2 regions of the Paraglaciecola sp. T6c genome follow, and region 2 is predicted to be linked to the other one. Evidence: predicted binding sites of a transcription regulator. Region 2 holds the regulator's gene; the other holds the start of a gene.
What was found. The regulator ArgR, encoded in region 2, controls arginine synthesis, uptake and breakdown. The targets are predictions, from matches to a motif close to ANTGAATANNTATTCANT.
Positions count from the first base shown of each region.

Region 1: a site for ArgR is predicted at 5,735-5,752, ahead of argE (acetylornithine deacetylase). Genes of this name have one in related genera too.

Region 1 is NC_008228.1:1,170,655-1,180,641, reverse strand. Features, by position in the region: gene PATL_RS05035 (ATP-binding protein) at 1-1,067, opposite strand, end outside; gene PATL_RS05030 (response regulator transcription factor) at 1,064-1,771, opposite strand; gene PATL_RS05025 (Spy/CpxP family protein refolding chaperone) at 1,948-2,796, shown strand; gene PATL_RS05020 (methylglyoxal synthase) at 2,947-3,354, opposite strand; gene PATL_RS05015 (Kelch repeat-containing protein) at 3,417-4,580, opposite strand; gene argE (acetylornithine deacetylase) at 4,580-5,725, opposite strand; gene argC (N-acetyl-gamma-glutamyl-phosphate reductase) at 6,066-7,094, shown strand; gene argB (acetylglutamate kinase) at 7,091-7,864, shown strand; gene PATL_RS04995 (ornithine carbamoyltransferase) at 7,874-8,791, shown strand; gene PATL_RS04990 (argininosuccinate synthase) at 8,827-9,987, shown strand, end outside.
Region 2 is NC_008228.1:626,102-636,088, reverse strand. Features, by position in the region: gene PATL_RS02805 (DUF6776 family protein) at 1-573, shown strand, start outside; gene erpA (iron-sulfur cluster insertion protein ErpA) at 688-1,032, shown strand; gene PATL_RS02795 (calcium sensor EFh) at 1,342-2,442, shown strand; gene PATL_RS02790 (DUF2937 family protein) at 2,592-3,113, opposite strand; gene PATL_RS02785 (hypothetical protein) at 3,233-3,625, shown strand; gene PATL_RS02780 (DUF2726 domain-containing protein) at 3,763-4,368, shown strand; gene mdh (malate dehydrogenase) at 4,460-5,395, opposite strand; gene argR (transcriptional regulator ArgR) at 5,561-6,025, shown strand; gene PATL_RS02765 (endonuclease/exonuclease/phosphatase family protein) at 6,116-7,291, opposite strand; gene PATL_RS02760 (TonB-dependent receptor) at 7,361-9,987, opposite strand, start outside.

The sequences.
Region 1 (9,987 bases), 540 kb from region 2:
TTTATTTTCGCATCAGAATCAATATCTACCGTTAACGTTTTGCCTTGTGATTGGGCTTCGAACTCGCAGTCGGCTAATAGCTCTGTTAAAAGTGTATCAAAACTCACCGGCTGCTTTTTCGAATCCCGAGCGTTATTATCTAATCGCGACAACATCAACACTTGAGCGACCATATGCTCCATCTGATGCGCTTCTTTTTCAATTCTAGCTAATGCTTGCTCGTTACTTTTTGTGTTGCTCGACGGCTCTTGTTGCTGAGCGATACCAATGGCGAGTTGCATCCGCGTTAATGGAGAGCGTAATTCGTGAGATATGTCTGCCAATAGACGCTTTTGCCCATTAAGCAAAGTCTCCACCTGCTCTGCCATATAATTAAAATCTCGCCCTAAGCGCCCTATTTCATCGCCTCTATAGCTGGCAGATCCAACTCGACTGCTAAGTGCACCGCTAGCCATGCGCTTAGTGGCCACTTGCAATTGTTTTAATGGTTTTACAAGTGACCAAGCAATTAATGAGCACAATACCGCACTTATTAACAATACCAGGCAGATAAGCAATAAGGGTGGGCGGTGGCGCATATCGCTAGCGAAACCCATGGGCCGTATTCGTCCTACAAATAACAAATATTCGGTGCCAGCAATATCGGTCGCCATTGGGCCAAACATATCGCCGATAGGTGTTGCAATGCGCAATGGATTTGCAGAGCCAATTAAATCGAGAAAGGGCTTTTCATTGGGTAAGCGTGGTAACGGCCCCTTGAGTGTGAACGACTTGGTTTTTGGATTGAGCAAAATCATCATCAACTTACCGCGCTGACTGGTGCGTTCAAGAATATTCTCTAACGGCTCACCATCTGGGCTACGGGAAACTTGCCGCTGCAAAGCTCTAACCGAGTTTTCCAGCATGAAATGCTGCTTATCATCCATGGGTAAATATTCAACTGGTGGAGCAATATTTTGCATAATCCAGTAAGCACCGACGATCATGACGATAGTTGTGCCCCAGAACCACAAAAAAATACGACCATACAAACTTCGAAATGGGTTTAAATATAGAAGACGCCTCATATTTCACCCAAATAGACGTATCCTACCCCTCGATGGGTTTTGATTTTGTCATGGTCACTAAAATGACTTAATTTCTTACGTAAATTGCTCACGTGCATATCAATACTGCGATCAAAAGCGGCTAGCTTTCGACCTAATACCTGCTCACTTATTGCCTGTTTAGGCACGAGATCCGGGCTACAGCTCATCAACAGTTTCAGCACCGCAAATTCGGTGCCGGTCAACTCCACTTGCTGGGCGTTACATGCGACAGTTTGCGCTGCAATATTTAACTCCACATCACCAATTTCGATTGTGTTTTGTTTTTGCTTGTCGCTTTGCAAGCCGGCTTGAATATCTACACGGCGCACAATAGCTTTCACTCTGGCCGATAACTCTCTGTGGTTGAAAGGTTTTGCCAAATAGTCGTCGGCACCGAGTTCCAAGCCTAATATTCGATCAAAATCATCGCCTTTGGCAGTTAACATCAACACAGGGGTAACATGTGTACTACGTAAACGTTTTAATACTTCGAACCCGTCTACTTTAGGAAGCATTACATCCAAAATGATTAAATCATAGTGCTGCCCTGATTTCGCAGCTAACAGGCCGGCCTCCCCATCACTTGCCACATGAATCGTGTATCCTTGCGCGCTTAGGTATTCCTGTAACAACTCGGTGAGTGCTTGATCGTCATCGATCAGCAACAAAGACTTTTCTAGCATGAACACTTTCCTTCAAACTCTAGCGGCCTAACAATAGACGCGCGAAAACCCATAAAATAATACCGAAATTGTCGCTACTCGATTGTCTATTTACTTAATCTTTACACTGGCTTTGCGTTTCTTTGCGCTGGTGGTGCTAACCTTTTTTTGTATTTCACTATAGTAAGGCATATTCAGTGCGAACGTTAAAATCATTATTTACCCCCATCGCCGTTGCTTTGGCATTCCTGTTGACTCAGCATGTCGCTATTGCAAAACCTTCGCCGCATAATGGCCAAATACCCTTACGCCCAATTTTAAAAAAGTTAGATTTAACCGGCGCACAACGTCAAGACGTTCGATTACTGTTAAAACAAAACCGTGCGACAAAAGATACCTATCAGCCAGACCAAAGATCTATGCGTGAGAGCTTACGCAATTTAATACAAAGTGATGTATGGGTTCAAAGTGAAATAAGCAGCGCTATTCATGCTGAACAACACTTACAAAATCAGCTAATGTGGCTGGATATTAAAACTCAGCAGCAAATTTGGCAGATTTTAGACGATGGCCAGAAAGAAGCGTTCTTGGTCGAATTAAATGCTAAGCAGCAAGAAAAAGGACATGCCGCCAAGTTACAGCAGAGCAAAACACGGGGTAACAGCATACCCATCATGTCTGAGGCACAACGCCAAGCAGCGCACTTCGAAACACTTAACCTAACCGAGGAGCAACAAGCTCTATTTAAAGCACAACGCGCTGCTGAAGAAGCGGATAAAGAAGCAAACAAATTTGCTAGGGAGACATTTGAGGCACAAGTTATTGCGATAGTGACCAGTGAAAGTCTGAGCGAAACTAGTTGGACAGCCTTACAAGCCGAAACCGAAGTACGGCGCTATGAACATGCTCTTACTAGGGCTAAAAATCAGCACACGTTTTGGAATGCACTGACCAGCGAACAACAGATAACACTCCATAGAATGATGGAAAGTCGGCATAAACGAGAGAGTAAAAAGCGTAATTCATTTGGAAAAGCCGATAGCTAACGTTCAACTTTTTGTAATAAGTGTGCTTGCTAGGTTTTTTTCCGCTTATGCACCGCATCTTATAAAACGACTTTAACGCGACTTTTATCCTTGCGATTAAAAACTGTGACAAAGCGACTCTCCCTGAGTCACTCTATTTTTTGTTATACCTTAAAACTCCGGCACTGCCCGCTCGTATAATCCCTCGATAAATAGCGGCGAGGTGATCAACATATCCGCTGTAGAAGTGTTACACGCTACCGGCAAATTCCATACTGAGCACAAACGCAACAGCGCTTTTACGTCTGGGTCATGGGGGGCTGGGTTCAAGGGATCCCAAAAGAAAATCAAAGCGTCTAACTTACCTTCGGCGATCAATGCCCCTATTTGTTGGTCGCCGCCTAGTGGGCCGCTCTTATATCGCGTAACGGGCAAGTTTAACGCTTCTTGTAGTAAGCCCCCTGTCGTGCCTGTCGCCACTAAGTTATGTTTTTCTAGCTCTGCTTTATGCTCTAGTGACCAGCGGATAAGCTCTGGCTTTTTATGATCATGCGCGACCAGCGCTAACGTCTTTTGCATACCTTCCTCAATAAATCTTTTTTAAAAATCGTTTTGTGAAATCACAGTAGCGCTGTAGCGCCCTATAAATCGATGCGATGTACAGCGTTTGATACTTTTTGCTGCTCTATCATTCCACCTAGCGTGACAAAATGCTTATTTTCCCCTATGCCCACGGCCAATAAGCCCCGGTGATCCATAGTAGGCGAGTCCGTGTGGGAGACATTCCAACTCGACTGAGTAAAGTCGTAGCGCCACACCTCATTGCTCGGACTTGATGGCTCACCATCGTAACCCGTGCCGTTATAATTGTATGGGTTATCTGAACCGCCCACGAAGATGGCTGAATTACTGGCAACATTACCGGTTGCAGCCATACGATAACGTGCACTCGATGTAGGGTGCGCTACTGTGCGCCAATCAATTTTTTTGATATCACTCTTGTCAATCGTTCCGTGGTAGCAAGCTGGTTCTGCGGAAAACGTACGCCGTTTATCTGGTTGAGCATCCACCTTAACGCCATCACAAAGCATAATATTTTCCCCCACAATCGCACCTGCATGACCGAAAACGGGATTACCTAAAAAAGGCGAACCTTGATGCCATGAATCTGTTTTCACATCGTAAATTTGGACTAAATTGACGTTACCGTCATTATGCCAACCGCTAATCAGATATACGTAACGTTGCTGAAAAACGAGTGCGACTGCATCGTCCACGGGCACTGGCGTCTGAGCTATGGGGTAGTAGGTATCCGTAACAACGTCATAGCGAAAGTTGTCTGGGCTTGACACTTCATTATGCGCAGCATCAACGGTGTAACCACCAAACAAAAGTGCCATATCGCCTACACCAACGGCAATACTGGCTAAGCGACCAGACTGGGGTAAACTCGACGGCACCGGTGATTTTTGTTGCCAAGCTTTGCTTGGCGTAAATGACTCACCTGCAAGTTCAAGGGCCCACACTTTGTTGTGAACATCGTCATGCGTTTTACCAGCTCCTAGCCCCATGAAAGATAACAAAAAATGACCATTTTCAGTATCGACTTTGACCACCGCATTGTTGGTAACTGGTTCAGGCATTGCTGGGTAGCGTCCCTTTATCTTTGATTCAGCGTTAGCATTTTGTCCCCCAATTGCACTTGCCGATAAAATCATTACCGCCGCCCCCAGTGATTTTATGAAAAGGCTTACTGACGTTGCTGAATTAACTCGTTGTGCCATGTCCTGAATCAACTCGGCCATTAAAAGCAGACCTGCTTGATGAAGTTACGCAGTAATGTGACGGTTGGGTCAACATAATGCAACGAGATGAACTCATCTGGTTGATGGGCCTGATCAATACTGCCAGGGCCTAATACAATGGTGTCGCAGCCTAATTGATTGATAAATGGCGCTTCGGTGGCGTAATTAGCACTGACAGGATCAAAGCCCGTTAGTTTTTTGGCCAATTCAAGAATACCCTGCTCATTTCGACAACCAAAAGCTGGCGCTGTTTCGTACATCGCCTCACGAGTAATGCGCTGTGGGTATTTTTGCATCAGCGGGGCAAGTGCTTCGTCAATCATGGCAATGGCTTCTTCGTCACTTAGTGAGGGAATAGCGCGCAAATCAAAATTTAATTGGCAGTGTCCGCAAATACGGTTTTCCCCATCGCCCCCGTGAATATGCCCGAGATTCATAGTCACCTCTGGCACGCTGAAGGCATCATCTCTATGATTTTCAGACAACTGTTGTTTTAAAGCGATAAGTTTCCCTATGGCTTGGTACATGATCTCAATCGCATTGACCCCTTTTGCTGGATCGCTTGAATGCCCTGCTTTACCTTGAATATTCAGGCTATGCCCCATATGCCCTTTGTGCTTAAAGATCGGCTTAAGTTCTGTGGGCTCACCGATGATCGCCATGTCTGGCTTAATCAATTGTTGCTCCACAAAAAACCGCGCTCCCGCCATGGACGTTTCTTCATCTGCAGTAGCCAAAATATACAAAGGCTTCTTTAAGTCTTTTAGAGGAATGTCTTGAATCGCTTCTAAGATGAATGCAAAAAAACCTTTCATGTCACAGGTGCCTAAACCGTATAACTTGCCATCGTTTTCTTGTGCTTTAAAAGGGTCAAATTGCCATTTATTGTCGTCAAAGGGCACAGTATCCGAATGGCCGGATAGTAGTAGCCCCCCCTCACCACTGCCAATTTTAGCTAGCATGTTGTACTTATTTCGCGCATTGGGCACTTGTTGAATACTTATGTGGAAATTGTAGTCTTTAAACCAGCCCGCTAGCAGATCGATAATGGCGCGGTTTGATTGGTCTAAATCTGCACTAAAGGCGCTAATAGAGGGAGTATTGATGATATGTGCATAACGTTCTAAAAAAGACAAAGACGGCATAAGCCTCCCTTTAAATAATTATTCATTTTATTTGCATAAATATATAACACATGGCATGCTTATCGCCAACATGATTTAGCCACTTTGCAAATACATATTTGGTCTAGATTATTTAGACATAATATCTTAATTCGGTTTAATTTCGCATATGATTTCAATAACGTCACAATTCGATTCCCTGCCTAGCTTCGCCAGCATGTTGTATCGACGATAAGTCGAGGTCTGTAGCGTTTAGCTCACCCAGACCTTTAGTATTTGCTAAAGGTCTTGGGTGATTTTTTATTTTTGTCACCTTCATTTAGTAACATTAAGTCACACGACTATTAGAGATATACGTTTTATGATCAAAACTTGTATTGTCGGCGCCAGTGGATATACCGGTGCCGAATTAGCCTCTTTAATTCATCGCCACCCACGCTTTGAATTAAACGCCTTATATGTATCAGCCAAAAGCCAAGATGCTGATAAAAAGCTCGGAGACGTACACGGTTATCTATTCGGGCAAATCAATTTGCCACTGATCCCGTTAACCGACGACGTTTTGCATTCGCTTTCAAACGAAATGGACGTGATTTTTCTAGCGACCCCCCATGAGGCAAGTCATGATTGGATGCCAGTACTATCATCGGGCAAAGCCAAAGTGTTTGACTTATCAGGGGCGTTTAGACTCAAAGACCAACAGGTTTTTGCGGACTACTATGGTTTTGCTCATGAGCAAGCGGCCAGCTTAAAGCAAGCCGTCTACGGTCTCGCGGATTGGTTTGCAGAGGATATTAAAAGCGCTGATATTATTGCCGTTCCAGGTTGCTACCCAACAGCGTCGCTGAGTGCATTAAAGCCCTTACACGAAGCGGGCTTAATCGCTGATGGTCATTTACCTATTATTAATGCTGTGTCTGGTGTGTCTGGTGCTGGTCGTAAAGCAGCCATGGGCAGTAGTTTCTGCGAAGTTAGCCTGCAAGCTTATGGTGTACTAGGTCATCGTCATCAACCTGAGATCAGCGCCTACTTAGGTCGTGAAGTCATATTCACTCCTCATCTGGGTAATTTCAAACGGGGAATTTTGGCAACCATTACCGTCAAAGTAAACGCTGATGTAGACGCAGGTGCCGTTGCAAACGCATTCAGTCATGCCTATCAGAACCACCCCATCGTGCGTATTCGCGATACTTGGCCCAAGTTGGATGATGTTGTAGGCACACCCCACTGCGATTTATTCTGGAAGCTTGATACCCAAAAAGGTTACTTGGTTGTGACCAGTGCCATCGATAACCTACTGAAAGGCGCGGCCTCTCAAGCGGTACAATGTGCCAACCTTCGCTTTGGGTTCGCATCACAACTTGGCTTAGTGCACGAGGTGTCAGCATGAACCCGTTAGTCATAAAGGTCGGTGGCGCTTTCATGCAAGCCACCGCCGAAGCGTTACAATTGCTGACGGTTATTAAGCAACTTCAGCAAAGTCGCCCAGTCGTACTCGTGCATGGCGGCGGCCCTATGGTTGAGCAGTTGTTGCAAGCTCTGCAATTTACCAGTACTAAAGTGAATGGTTTACGCGTCACGCCGCCTGAGCATATGCCTTATATTACGGGCGCTTTGGCGGGGACTGCCAATAAGCAACTTTGTGCTTTTGCCATTCGCGCTAACACCACACCAGTCGGGTTATGCTTGGCTGATGGCGCTATGACAAGCTGCTCTGTGCTCGATCCTGCCCTTGGTGCAGTGGGCGTAGCGAAAGCAAATTCACCGACTATGTTGAATTTATTGCTCGAGGCGAATATCCTGCCGATTATCAGCTCCATAGGTGCCGATGAAAAAGGCAATTTACTCAATGTAAATGCCGATCAAGCGGCAACGGTTATTGCTCAGCTGTTAAATGCTGACTTGTTGTTGCTATCGAATGTGCCTGGTGTGCTCGATCACAATAAAAACCTGATAAACCAACTTACGGCTAAAGGCATTGCCGAATTAGTCGAATCAGGCGTGATCATAGATGGGATGCAAGTAAAAGTGGATGCCGCACTCGATGCAGCAACAAGCTTGCAGCGCCCCATCACGATTGCCAGTTGGCAAACACCAGAGCAACTCTTAGGATTGCTGGCGGGTGAACCCGTTGGCACTACCATAATCCCAAATATTTAAGGTACCTCCATGAAAAAGGATCTACTGTCGTTCACTGATTGGTCTGCTAAAGACCTCAATGCACTCTTGCAACTGGCCGTCACCATTAAGAATAATCCAGCTGACTACCGCCAAGCCTTGGCAGGTAAATCAATTGTTGCCTTATTTGAGAAACCGTCACTGCGCACCCGAGTGAGCTTTGATATAGGTATCAACAAACTAGGCGGGCACCTTGTTTATTTAGACAGCCAGTCAAATAAATTAGCAGGCCGTGAAGACGTGAAAGACATGGGTAACAACCTTGCCTGTTGGGCTGACGCTATTGTTGCACGGGTTTTTGCGCACTCAACCTTAGAAGAATTAGCCAGTTCAGCCAAAGTACCTGTTATCAACGCACTGTGTGATATGTACCACCCGTGCCAAGCCATGGCCGACTACTTAACCTTAACCGAACGTCTTGGCGATTTGAGCAAAGTTAAACTAGCGTATATCGGTGATGGTAATAACGTCACTCACTCTTTGATGATTGTGGGCGTGACGTTAGGTTGCGAGGTGGTTGTCATTACCCCTCCTGGCCATGAAGTAGACCCTGCTATTGTCACGCTTGCTCAGCAAAAAGCCGAGCAAAATGGTGGCAAATTAGTTATCAGTCACGACGTTGAAGCGGCTAACGGTGCTCATGCACTTTATACTGACACATGGATTTCGATGGGCGATGACACCCCACTTGAGACCATCAAACAAGCGTTTGGCAAATACAAAATCGATGAAGCGATGATGCAGTCAACTGGTGCTCAATACGTTATGCACTGCCAACCTGCCCATCGCGACTTAGAAATTAGCGGCACCTTAATTGATTCAGAGCAATCTATTTTGATGCAGCAAGCAGAAAACAGAATGCACGCCCAGAATGCCATTTTAGTGCACCTTCTTGGCGGCGCAGCTTAACCCCATTTAACACTTTTAATTTTTAGGTACAGACAATGAGCAAGAAAAACATCAAAAAAGTAGTATTAGCCTATTCAGGTGGTTTGGATACATCAGCCATCATTCCTTGGTTGAAGGAGAACTATGACTGTGAAGTTATCGCGTTCGCAGCTGATGTAGGTCAAGGGGACGAGGAACTAGAAGGTCTACGTGAAAAAGCCATCAAAACCGGCGCCAGCGAATGCTATATCGTGGACTTAAAAGACGAATTTGTATCTGACTACATCTACCCCACTATTACTACAGGCGCAGTATATGAAGGTCAGTACTTACTTGGTACATCAATGGCGCGCCCTATTATCGCCAAAGCACAAGTTGAAATCGCCCGTAAAGTAGGCGCAGATGCACTTTGCCACGGTTGTACAGGTAAAGGTAATGACCAAGTACGTTTCGAAGGCACCTTTGCTGCACTCGCACCTGAGCTAACCGTTATTGCTCCTTGGCGTGAGTGGGACATGGTATCACGTGAAGATTTATTGGCTTATTTGGCCGAGCGTGACATTAAAACCACAGCGTCAGCCACCAAAATCTACAGCCGTGATGCAAACGCATGGCATATCTCACACGAAGGCGGTGAGCTTGAAGATCCTTGGTGCGAGCCAACCAAAGAAGTATGGACCATGACCGTTTCTCCTGAAGATGCGCCGAATACACCTGAGCGTGTTGAAGTCAGCTTCGAACATGGCCGCATGGTAAAAGTAAACGGTGAAGCCCTTAGCCCTTACCAATGCTTGGTTAAATTGAACGAGCTTGCTGGTGCACACGGCGTGGGTCGTATCGATATCGTAGAAAACCGTTTAGTGGGCATGAAGTCACGTGGTTGTTATGAAACCCCAGGCGGAACAGTTATGCTTGCGGCTTACAAAGCCCTTGAAAGCCTAGTGTTAGACAAAGCTGCGCTTAAATACCGTGAGCAAATCGGTTTAGAGTTCTCACATGTTATGTATGACGGCCGTTGGTTCACCCCCCTAAACGATGCACTGCTCGCCGGTGCAGCAAGCTTTGCTGACAAAGTAACGGGCGACATAGTCGTTAAACTGTATAAAGGCCAAGCAACGGTAACCCAGCGCCGTTCACCAAACAGCTTGTACTCTGAAGATTTCGCTACCTTTGGTGCGGATGACGTATACGACCAAAGCCATGCAGAAGGCTTTATC
Region 2 (9,987 bases):
ACACTCTTAAAGCAGCTTAAAAATAGTAGCGAGAGTCTGCGGCTAGAGAACGCGGAGCTATCACGCCAAGTAAATGTAATGAGTGTTGAGTTAGATATTGCGACGACCACCCAAAAAAAACTCGCTGAAGAAACAGAACTTGCGCTCGCTCGGGAAGTATCTTTGCGTAAAGAGCTTGGATTTTATCAACAAGTGATGGCCCCTGAGCTAAGTGCGACAGGCTTAGGTATTGATGGATTCGCTGTCGAGAAAACCTTAAGTGAAAACTATTATCGCTTTAAATTAGTACTTTTACAGCAAGATAAAATCAAAGCTACGCTCAATGGTACTGTACAATTAGTGATACATGGCAGTGAAAATGGACACCCCAAAAGCTATCCTTTAACGTCACTCAGCGACCAAGGTCCACTAACATTTCGCTTTAAATACTTCCAAATGTTAGAGCAGGAATTTACCTTACCAATGGACTTTTTAGCCGAAAAAGTGGTCATCACTGCTGATGTTTATAAATACAAACGTAAACTCGGTGAACTAAATAAAACCTTTGATTGGGTACTATCGACGAGCGAATAGTTGATAAGATTAGTCAGGTATTAGATAATAGCGGCATTATGTAGCTCGCTTACAGTAAAATCTTAAGATCCGCGCTATCCCCTATTCACTTATTTGTATACACAGAGGTAATTTATGTCGGTGCAAACAGCAGTTCCAATCGAATTCTCCGACGCCGCCGCACGTAAAGTTAAGGCGCTTGTCGAGGAAGAAGAAAACCCTAATTTGAAATTACGTGTTTATGTTACTGGTGGTGGTTGTTCAGGTTTTCAATACGGCTTTACCTTCGATGAAAAAGTAAATGACGGTGACACGACCATAGACAAAGATCAGGTGACCTTGGTGGTTGACCCCATGAGCCTTCAGTACCTATTAGGTGGCGAGGTTGATTACACTGAGGGTCTTGAAGGCTCTCGTTTCTTAGTCAATAACCCAAATGCGACCACGACATGTGGCTGCGGCGCTTCTTTCACCGTATAACCCCCGCTTATCAAACGTGAGACTGTAACGTGCGGTTTCACGCGCCTTTTTAATGCTCTTGGGTACTATTTTCTTCCCCGCTTTTTCTCCCGTGCTTTTTCTCCCATTTTTTTCTCCTATATTGCTTGATGAATTTTTTTCATTTTGCGACTCCATTATTACGCAACATACTGTTAACAGAAAGAACTGAATATTGGTAACTAGCTGAATAATATGAGAATTATTTAGTGGCACGAGATATGTATTATCGCCTTTGAAAGTCACATTTGTGTATTTTTATATGCAGATATACGAACCAAGGATTTGATTATGAAGAAACTCACCTTAGCATCGATTATTACCAGTGTATTAGCTACCTCAGCATTTGCGGCGCAACAGGATACGACGACTCAAGAAAGTGCGGGGCAAGAAAGTGCAGGGCAAGAAAGTACACCGCAAGCTACCGATAGTAATTTCGCGACGTTAGACACCAATGAAGATGGCGCCATTTCACAAGGTGAAGCCAGTAAAGATAATGTTTGGAATTATTTTGTCAAAGTCGATGAAGACGAGAACGGACAATTAAGCCCCAGAGAGTTTAACACCTATGCCAGCATTTACAGTAAAGCGGACATAGGATTGGCAGATACAGTTGTCACAGGCAAAAATGCCAACACCACTGATTCAAGCGACCAACTTTCCACATCTGGCACTAACGCAGCGATAGGTGATACATCAGAGTCGATGGCCAAAGCCGACAAAGACATGGTCGGTACCGAAAGCGCTGCAAAAGAAGCAAACGATAACCCCGAAGACATGGCCGACACGCAATTAAGTCAAGCCAAGCAAAATGCCATTTCGGCCAACGCACAAAACAGTAATGCAAAGCTTGATACCCAACTAACTGAACATGATAGTCATGATGACGTAAATGCCAGTGCAGGTGCAGGCATAAATAACAAAATGAAAGACGCAGAATCAAACGTCCAAAATGCACTTGATAATGCCAAAGAGCTAAGCGCGAAAGGACAAAGCCCACTCGATCACAGTGCAGATGCAATGAACAAAGAGCTCGAATCCACCGGGGTCGAAGGCCACGCAAATGAAGTCCCAGCGAAAAGCGAAACAGAACAGCAAAATTTGGCAGCTTCGTCGGATGTATCCATCAACGCAGATTTAGAAAGTAACAACCCTGCACTGAAAGCGCCTGATCAACCAGCCCCGGTCGAGCAAGAATTTTCAGAGGTAGATACGGACGCTGACGGATTTATCAGCAAAGAGGAAGCAAAAAATGCAGAAATATCAGAGCACTTTGACAACGCAGATATAAACAGTGATGACAAAATTAGCCAAGAGGAATACGACACCTTTGTTAAGGGGCAGCAATTAACCATGCGTTATTCCGTTCGCTATCCTTATGAATCAGAATAAACGCAATTATTTCGATAGGTGCAATTAACTGCATTCAGCCGGTTTGTCATCACGCAAGCCGGCTTTCACTTTTCCTGTATGACTTACGGCTATCAATCTTTATAAAAAACGAAACACTAAGAGTAAGTGAGCGCTCACATCAGCTCCAATTAATTGCGTTTACGTACCGCGTGAAAGCACACTGAGCAAGTTTTTGCACTTATACCTATCGTCATATCAAACAGGGCTGCAAACAATAATGCGATACATATCCCCCACCCTAACGCTACAGGGTTCAATGGCACCGTGTAACTATATTGAGTGATCGTCTCTTGTAAAATTTGAGGGTTGTATTGAGTTGCCAAATAATACGCACGTTGTACGACGCCCTTGTTTAAATTGTCCCATTGAACTTGCAGCAGGCTGGCACGGCTAAAAATAAGCTGAACATTCTTAGCATCTTGGCGGAATATCGCATCTTCACTTTGCTGATAATGACGAATTAATTTTTGCATATCGCCTTTGAAGTAACGCTTTGCCGTTTGCTCAAAGCCAGCTAAATTTTGTTTCGCTTCAAGTAAGTGAGCGTCAACGCGTTTCTGATACTGGTCAATAAAGACTGGGATTTGTACGCCTGAAAGTAATCCAATGGCAAAAACAGCCAAACGCAAATACTCTCGAACAATATTCATTTACCCTCCTCCAACCGCGCTATACGCATAAATGGGATGCTATACCTAAGATACGGTATCAGAGATTGTCAGTTATTCATCATAAATCTATTATGCTGGTACTTTATACGGAGTATCAGATGGGGAATACAATAGCAGTCGTTAAACGCAGCACGCTTTGCTTACTTATTAGCGGAGTATACTCGGGCGTCCTAAGCGCACAAAACCACGCGCTAAACGCTGACAGTGGTGCCCCAACGACTTGCCCCGCGGCTTTTCATGGGATTGATATACCAACAGACGCCAGTGCTTGCCTTTTATTTGCCGACGCGCTTCCAGCATCATTAACCTACCATAGCAAACAGACTCCCAATGATCTTCTCGCGTTTTTCCGACAGCATATTGATGGGCCAATCTCACAAAAGTTATCCCAAAATCGCATTCTTATACGCCTGCAAAACGACCACAAAATTATTGTTATTTCCCCAGATGGAGCAGGCAGCCAAGTAGATATACTTATCAACTCTAAATAAATGGGGATTGATAAATGGGGATTAAAAGCCCCAGCTAATAAAACGGACAGACCTCTGGCACTCTCTTTGCAATATCTCCTATAGACATCAACACAGGCGGAAACTGTCAAAAATTTGGCAGGCCCATAGGAGCAGGTATGGAATTGGCAATTATCTTAATGATGATATTGATTGTGGTGGCAATCGGTGCAGTGAAATTAAATGAACCCAGCTTAACCTTCCCGTTTAAAAAGAAGACTAATTTATTTACTCCTGTAGAGCGCAGCTTTCTGGCTCTTATCGATGAGGCTGTGGGCAACCAATTTAGAGTAATGTGCCGAGTTAAACTGTCTGATGTGGTCGCCACAAGGGAAAGCACCAGCAAGAAAGCAGGCAAAAGTGCATTGAGTCGTACGAGCGGCCGCCATTTAGATTTTGTTTTATGCTCAAAAGCCGATATGTCACCTGTGGTGGCTATAGACTTAGTGCATGCCACACAAAACGGCAAAGACGGCTATAAACGCCAACGCGATTGGTTTGTCAGCGGGGCACTAGATGCGGCTCGGATTCCCCATGTGCGCATTAAAGTGCGCTCAGGGTATACCGCGCATGATATACGCCAGTGCATTGATGCCAAATTAGCGTCAGTGCGTATTGCCTCAAAAAGCACCCCATTAGTTGCAGGCACTGCAGGTCAAGTTAAAGATCCTAACATCGCCACACGCCCAACGAAGCCTTTAGGTCAAGATCCTATGGCGGCTTAACCTCAAAGGACGTTGTGCAGTATTGATTTGCTGAATAGCAGATATAAAAAAACCAGCATCTGCTGGTTTTTTTTGATTTTAGGAAAATGAATTAGTTATTAACGAATTCAACACCTAGTTTTATGTCGCCACGTAGGCCTTCAAGCATTGACTCTTTTGCTTTTTGCTCGAAGTCACTTAGCTCACCGTAAGGTAGAATTTCTTCTACGCCATTCTTGCCCAAACGAACTGGGTGTGAGAAGAATTGTGCGTCATCACTGTTGGTTTCAACATAGGTGTATTCAACCACATTTTCACCGCGCATTGCAGATACAAGCGACAAACAGAAACGAGCAGCGGCTTGGCCCATTGATAAGGTAGCTGATCCGCCGCCTGCCTTAGCTTCAACCACTTCTGTACCTGCATTTTGGATACGAGTCGTCAAACTAGCAACTTCTTCATCAGTAAACTCAACACCTTCCACCTGAGAAAGCAGAGGAAGAATAGTGGTACCGGAATGGCCACCGATAACAGGAACATGCACGTTGGCAGGGTTCAAGTCACGTAAATTGCCCACAAAAGTTTCAGCACGAATAACATCTAGTGTTGTTACACCGAATAATTTGTTCTTGTTGTATACACCCTTAGCCTTCAACGCTTCTGCAGCAATTGCCACAGTCGTGTTAACCGGGTTAGTGATGATGCACAAACAAGCTTCTGGGCAATTGTCCGCAACACTGTCAACTAGGTTTCTAACGATACCAGCGTTGATGTTGAACAAATCAGAACGGTCCATACCCGGCTTACGTGGAACACCAGCAGGAATAAGAACAATGTCACTGCCTGTTAACGCTTTAGCTAGGTCGTCTTTACCAAAACCTTCAACTTTTACGTCAGTAGGGATATGACTTAAATCAACCGCAACACCAGGTACGACAGGGGCTACGTCGTAAAGGGCTAGCTCTGTACCAGCTGGCAATTGAGTTTTTAACAACAATGATAATGCTTGGCCTATACCGCCAGCTGCACCTAATACCGCTACTTTCATAATTCTCTCCTGTGGAATGCTAATCAATTCGCGAACGAAACACTAATGCAAGACCCGCGAAAAAACAAATAAATGCTGAGCTGAAAATGTTCGAATTTGAATGTGAGGGCAAATTGCTTAAGTTCAAGTACTAAGGCAAAATAGCCACTATAAATAGAGGAATATATGGCTACTCATAAGCAAGAAGAACTCATCAAGGCATTTAAGGATATCTTAAAGGCCGAAAACTTTGGCTCTCAAGGGGATATTGTCGACGCACTCAAAACGCAAAACTTCGACAATATCAGTCAATCCAAAGTATCCCGTATGCTCAGTAAGTTCGGTGCAGTGCGAACGCGTAATGCCAGAGGAGACATGGTCTATTGTTTACCTCCAGAGCTAGGCATGCCTACGGCTCGCAGCCCGCTTCGTCAATTAGTGTTAGATATAGTGCACAACAATGTGATGATCATCATCCGCACAAGTCCAGGAGCGGCGCAGCTCATTGCTAGATTGTTAGATTCCTTGAGTCAAAAAGATGGCGTTTTAGGCACAATTGCGGGCGACGATACGATTTTTATTGCTCCGTCTGATATCAACCAAATTGAAGAAATCCGCATGCGTGTCGAAGCGTTATTCGAAAATGTATGACGCGGCATGTTGCCTGAACACACTAGAGCCTGTACACACACTAGGACTGTACAGGCTCATCACTAACGTTTAGAACGCCGTTGAGCGCTATCACTCAGTAACGTCTACATCTACCCACACCAAGCGATGATCGGATGATGCCTGGCGATTTTGGATCAATCGATAGCTAGCCTCGTCAGATGTTGGCCAAAATACGCCACTGGTGCTTACCTCACCCAGCTTCTTACTAGGAAGAACATAATCAGCCCGCATACGCCAAAAAGCGGTATGAGAAGCTCCCAGAGCGTTTTCAGGGCTATGCACTGCGCCGCCTGCACTCATAGGAATATTGTGGCTATTCACCTTTGAATTTTTAAGCAATGAGCCAATGCCGTCTTTGTGACCATCACCTTCTTCAGCAGAGGCATTCAAGTCACCCAAGACGACAAAATGCTCACTTCTTAGTCCGCCCCTTTGCTGTTTATCATCATAAATATAATCAGCGCCCTTACCACCCGATATGTAATCAGTCCAAAAACGGATCTCATCGTGGTTTCGCTTTCCATTTCGGTTTTCCGGGCCATCAAAAACCGGCGGTGTGGGGTGGCTTGCTAGAACATGAACTAGCTTACCATCGATGCTGATGGGTACATCCCAATGGGACTTAGACGACAACCTAAATATGGCTTTTGCCTGAGGTGAGTACCAATCTGCCCCCTCTTCAGTTTTTACACTATTAAGTAGCCCGTTAGGCATATCCTTCCACAGAAAGTGTTGAAACGTTCTTAATTGTTCACGCTCAATGGGAAAACGACTGAGTAAAACCATGCCGTATTGCCCTGGATACAAACCAAAAGCAAAGGTATCGCCACCATTGTCAGTGGACGTTCCATTATGGTTAAGGTCGACCCCAGAAGGCACGCCCGTATTCACAGGTGCGATGTAGTAATAAGGGTAATCAATGCTCTTGGTGCCTAGCTGAGAGACGGCCAAATAGTGACTGATAAATGCTTTTACACCCTTATCATCATCTGAGGTGTAATCAAACTCATTCAGTAAAATAATATCAGGGCGCACACGCTGAATAATCTCAGCAATGTTCTTAATCTGTTGGTTGTCGCCGCTCTGCAAGTTTTCAAACAATTCCTGGCCGGTCGGCGTTACTCCTTTAGGCAAGTAATTACTCGCCTCCATACTCACGTTAAACGTCGCGATCCGCACTGTTTTCGCTTCCGGCACTAAAGGAACTCCTACAAGTAAAACCAATAATCCAAAAATTCTATGCATATTTACATCCTCAACACCAATAAAAAAGCCGGCTACAAGAGCCGGCTTTCAATCATAATCATTTAATGATTAGAATCTGTAGTTAACACCGATACGCATTTCCCACAAAGATGCATCACCTTGGCGACTTTGAGGAGATGAATTACCTATTGTCGCAGTATTGAAAGAAACTTCTTCCAAGATACCCCAATCATCGTTAAGGAAGTTAGTGAAGTTATCCATGGTTAAGCTCACCGTTGCCGAGTGACCATCAGCAAATGCTGGTATCTCTTGTCTTACCGCAATATCAACCTTGGTCCACCAATCACTCTCTTGATCGTTACGCTCCGCTCCGATAGGTAGCACACTATTGCTATCTAGATACGGTGTAAATCCAAAAGCACTATTGCCGTCATCTTGAGATAGCGTGAAGCTATATGGTCGACCTGATTGCGCCAACGCATACATGTTGAAGCGTGTTTCTAAACCTGCAAATAGCTCTACTGCGTAACTAAAGTCTGCAGTGAAACGATGCTCAATATTCCAATCTGACAATGAAGATACATCTTCATTAGGGTTAGTAAACGCACGATATTGATAGTTAGAAAATGCAACCGAGCTGGTCATAGGCTGCACATCTTCAGCATGGTTATACGAGTAACCAGTTACTAAGCGCAAGCCGTTATCCCAAGTTTTCTCTAGAGTACCAGTCAGTGAATATGACGTTGACACCTCATCAGAATTTGTCAATTCAAGTGAGCCATAACCGTTTCTGTCATAATCCACATAACCAGCATCGGTTATGCCAACTTCTTCAATACCAACGTATTTTATCATCGCTTGGTCTTGTGTAAACGACACTAATAAATCTGCATTTAAAACATAATCTGAGTCAGTAACATGAGTGATACCCGCTGATACTTTCCACTCACTTGGCATTTTAAAATCTGGATCTAAATTATTTGACTCGAAGTTACCTGCGTTACCGTTGTCTAACAAGTCATCAAGTTCAGATGGAACACCATAACCTGGTCCAACCGGTGCGCCATCTTCAACATTAACCCAAACAACATCGTCATCGAATAAGCTGCGAGAGCCATCATCATAACCAAAATCGCCGCCGTCTACTTCACCGCCAGTTACATTGGTATTTTGATAGTTATTGGTCATCCATACGTTCGGGTTACCACCAGAGAATAGACCAACACCACCACGGATTTCGGTACTGTCACTTAGCGTATAGTTCAAACCAATCCGTGGTTGTAACAAGCTAATACCGTCCAAGTTAGCAGTGTTGCTATAACCATTGCCTGCAAGAAAATCTGCATTCTCTACAGGTTTGTCTGATGTAGTTATCCAGTCGTAACGTAAACCTGCGATTACTTTCAAATCATCAGTTAAATAAAACTCATCTTGAAGGTAAGTGCTGTGCGACGTGTAACCCCACTCAGCAGCTCGGTCATTAATGTCTCCAGAATAAGCATGGCCATACTCAACGTCACTAGCGATGCCATTTTCAAAATCTGCAATGCTATCAAAAGAAAGTGACGTTTCAGCATGCTGTACGAAAATGTTATATATTTCTAAGTCGTCGCTCTCATAACCAAACGTAAGTGTATGACCGTTATCCATGTAGTAGTTACCACGGAACATCATGCTAAGTGCGTCCCAGTTCAAGTCATTCACTTGACGGCTATCATCCGAACCTAAAAAGACAGTCATGTCTTCTAAAAAGATCTTAACTTCACCGAAGTCATTCCCACCTACTGTGCCATCACCCGTTAAAGAGTTTTGACGATTGTCCAATTCGGTATAAGAAAGGCGTACTTCAGTTGAGAATTTGTCATTCCAGTCAGAGTACAATACGCCTGAATACGAGGTTAGCTCTGCGCCACGTTCGTAAAAGTGACTAGAAAGTTCAAATTCATCTGAATCCCCATCTGATTCAGCAAAATTATTGCCGTCATTCCAGTTATAGGTAAAAGACGCTCGGTGTTGCTCGTTTATGTTCCAATCTAATTTGACTAAAAGCTTTTCATCTTCGTTTGCAAGGCTTGAAGGGACCGTCCCCGGGTCAAACTGATATAAATCATTCGAGATACGGATAATGTCATCTAATTGCGTTTGCGAGAGAGCAACCTCATTGATTGCACCTGAGCCAGCTACGCCTCGGTCAAAAATATTGGCGCCTTCTAGCTTCTCGTATGCAGCGAAAATAAATAATGTATCTTTGATTAGCGGGGCACCTACGCTAAAACCGTAACGCTTCTCAGTGTAGTCACCGAGATTAATGTCGTCGCCTTCTAAAGAATCACCGCGCAAGTCATTGCTACCGTAATCATAAAAAGCAGAGCCATGCACTTCGTTGGTACCTGTTTTACTTACCGCACTGATATTACATGCTGAGAAACCACCATATATAACGTCGAACGGTGCGATTTCTACTGCAACACCTTCGATAGCATCATAAGAGAAAGGCATTCTTTCAGTTGGGTAACCGTTAGAGTTAAGGCCAAACAAGTCATTCATGCGCACGCCATCAACTGTCAAGCTGTTGAAACGAGGGCTTTTACCCACACACTGAATACCGCCGCTTCCACCTTCATCAACGTAGATACGAGGATCGATTCTAACGATATCAGTCAAGTCACGATTAATCGCAGGGGCATTTTCTAACGTGGATAGGTCAAAGTTAGCACCCGGGCCAATTTTACCAA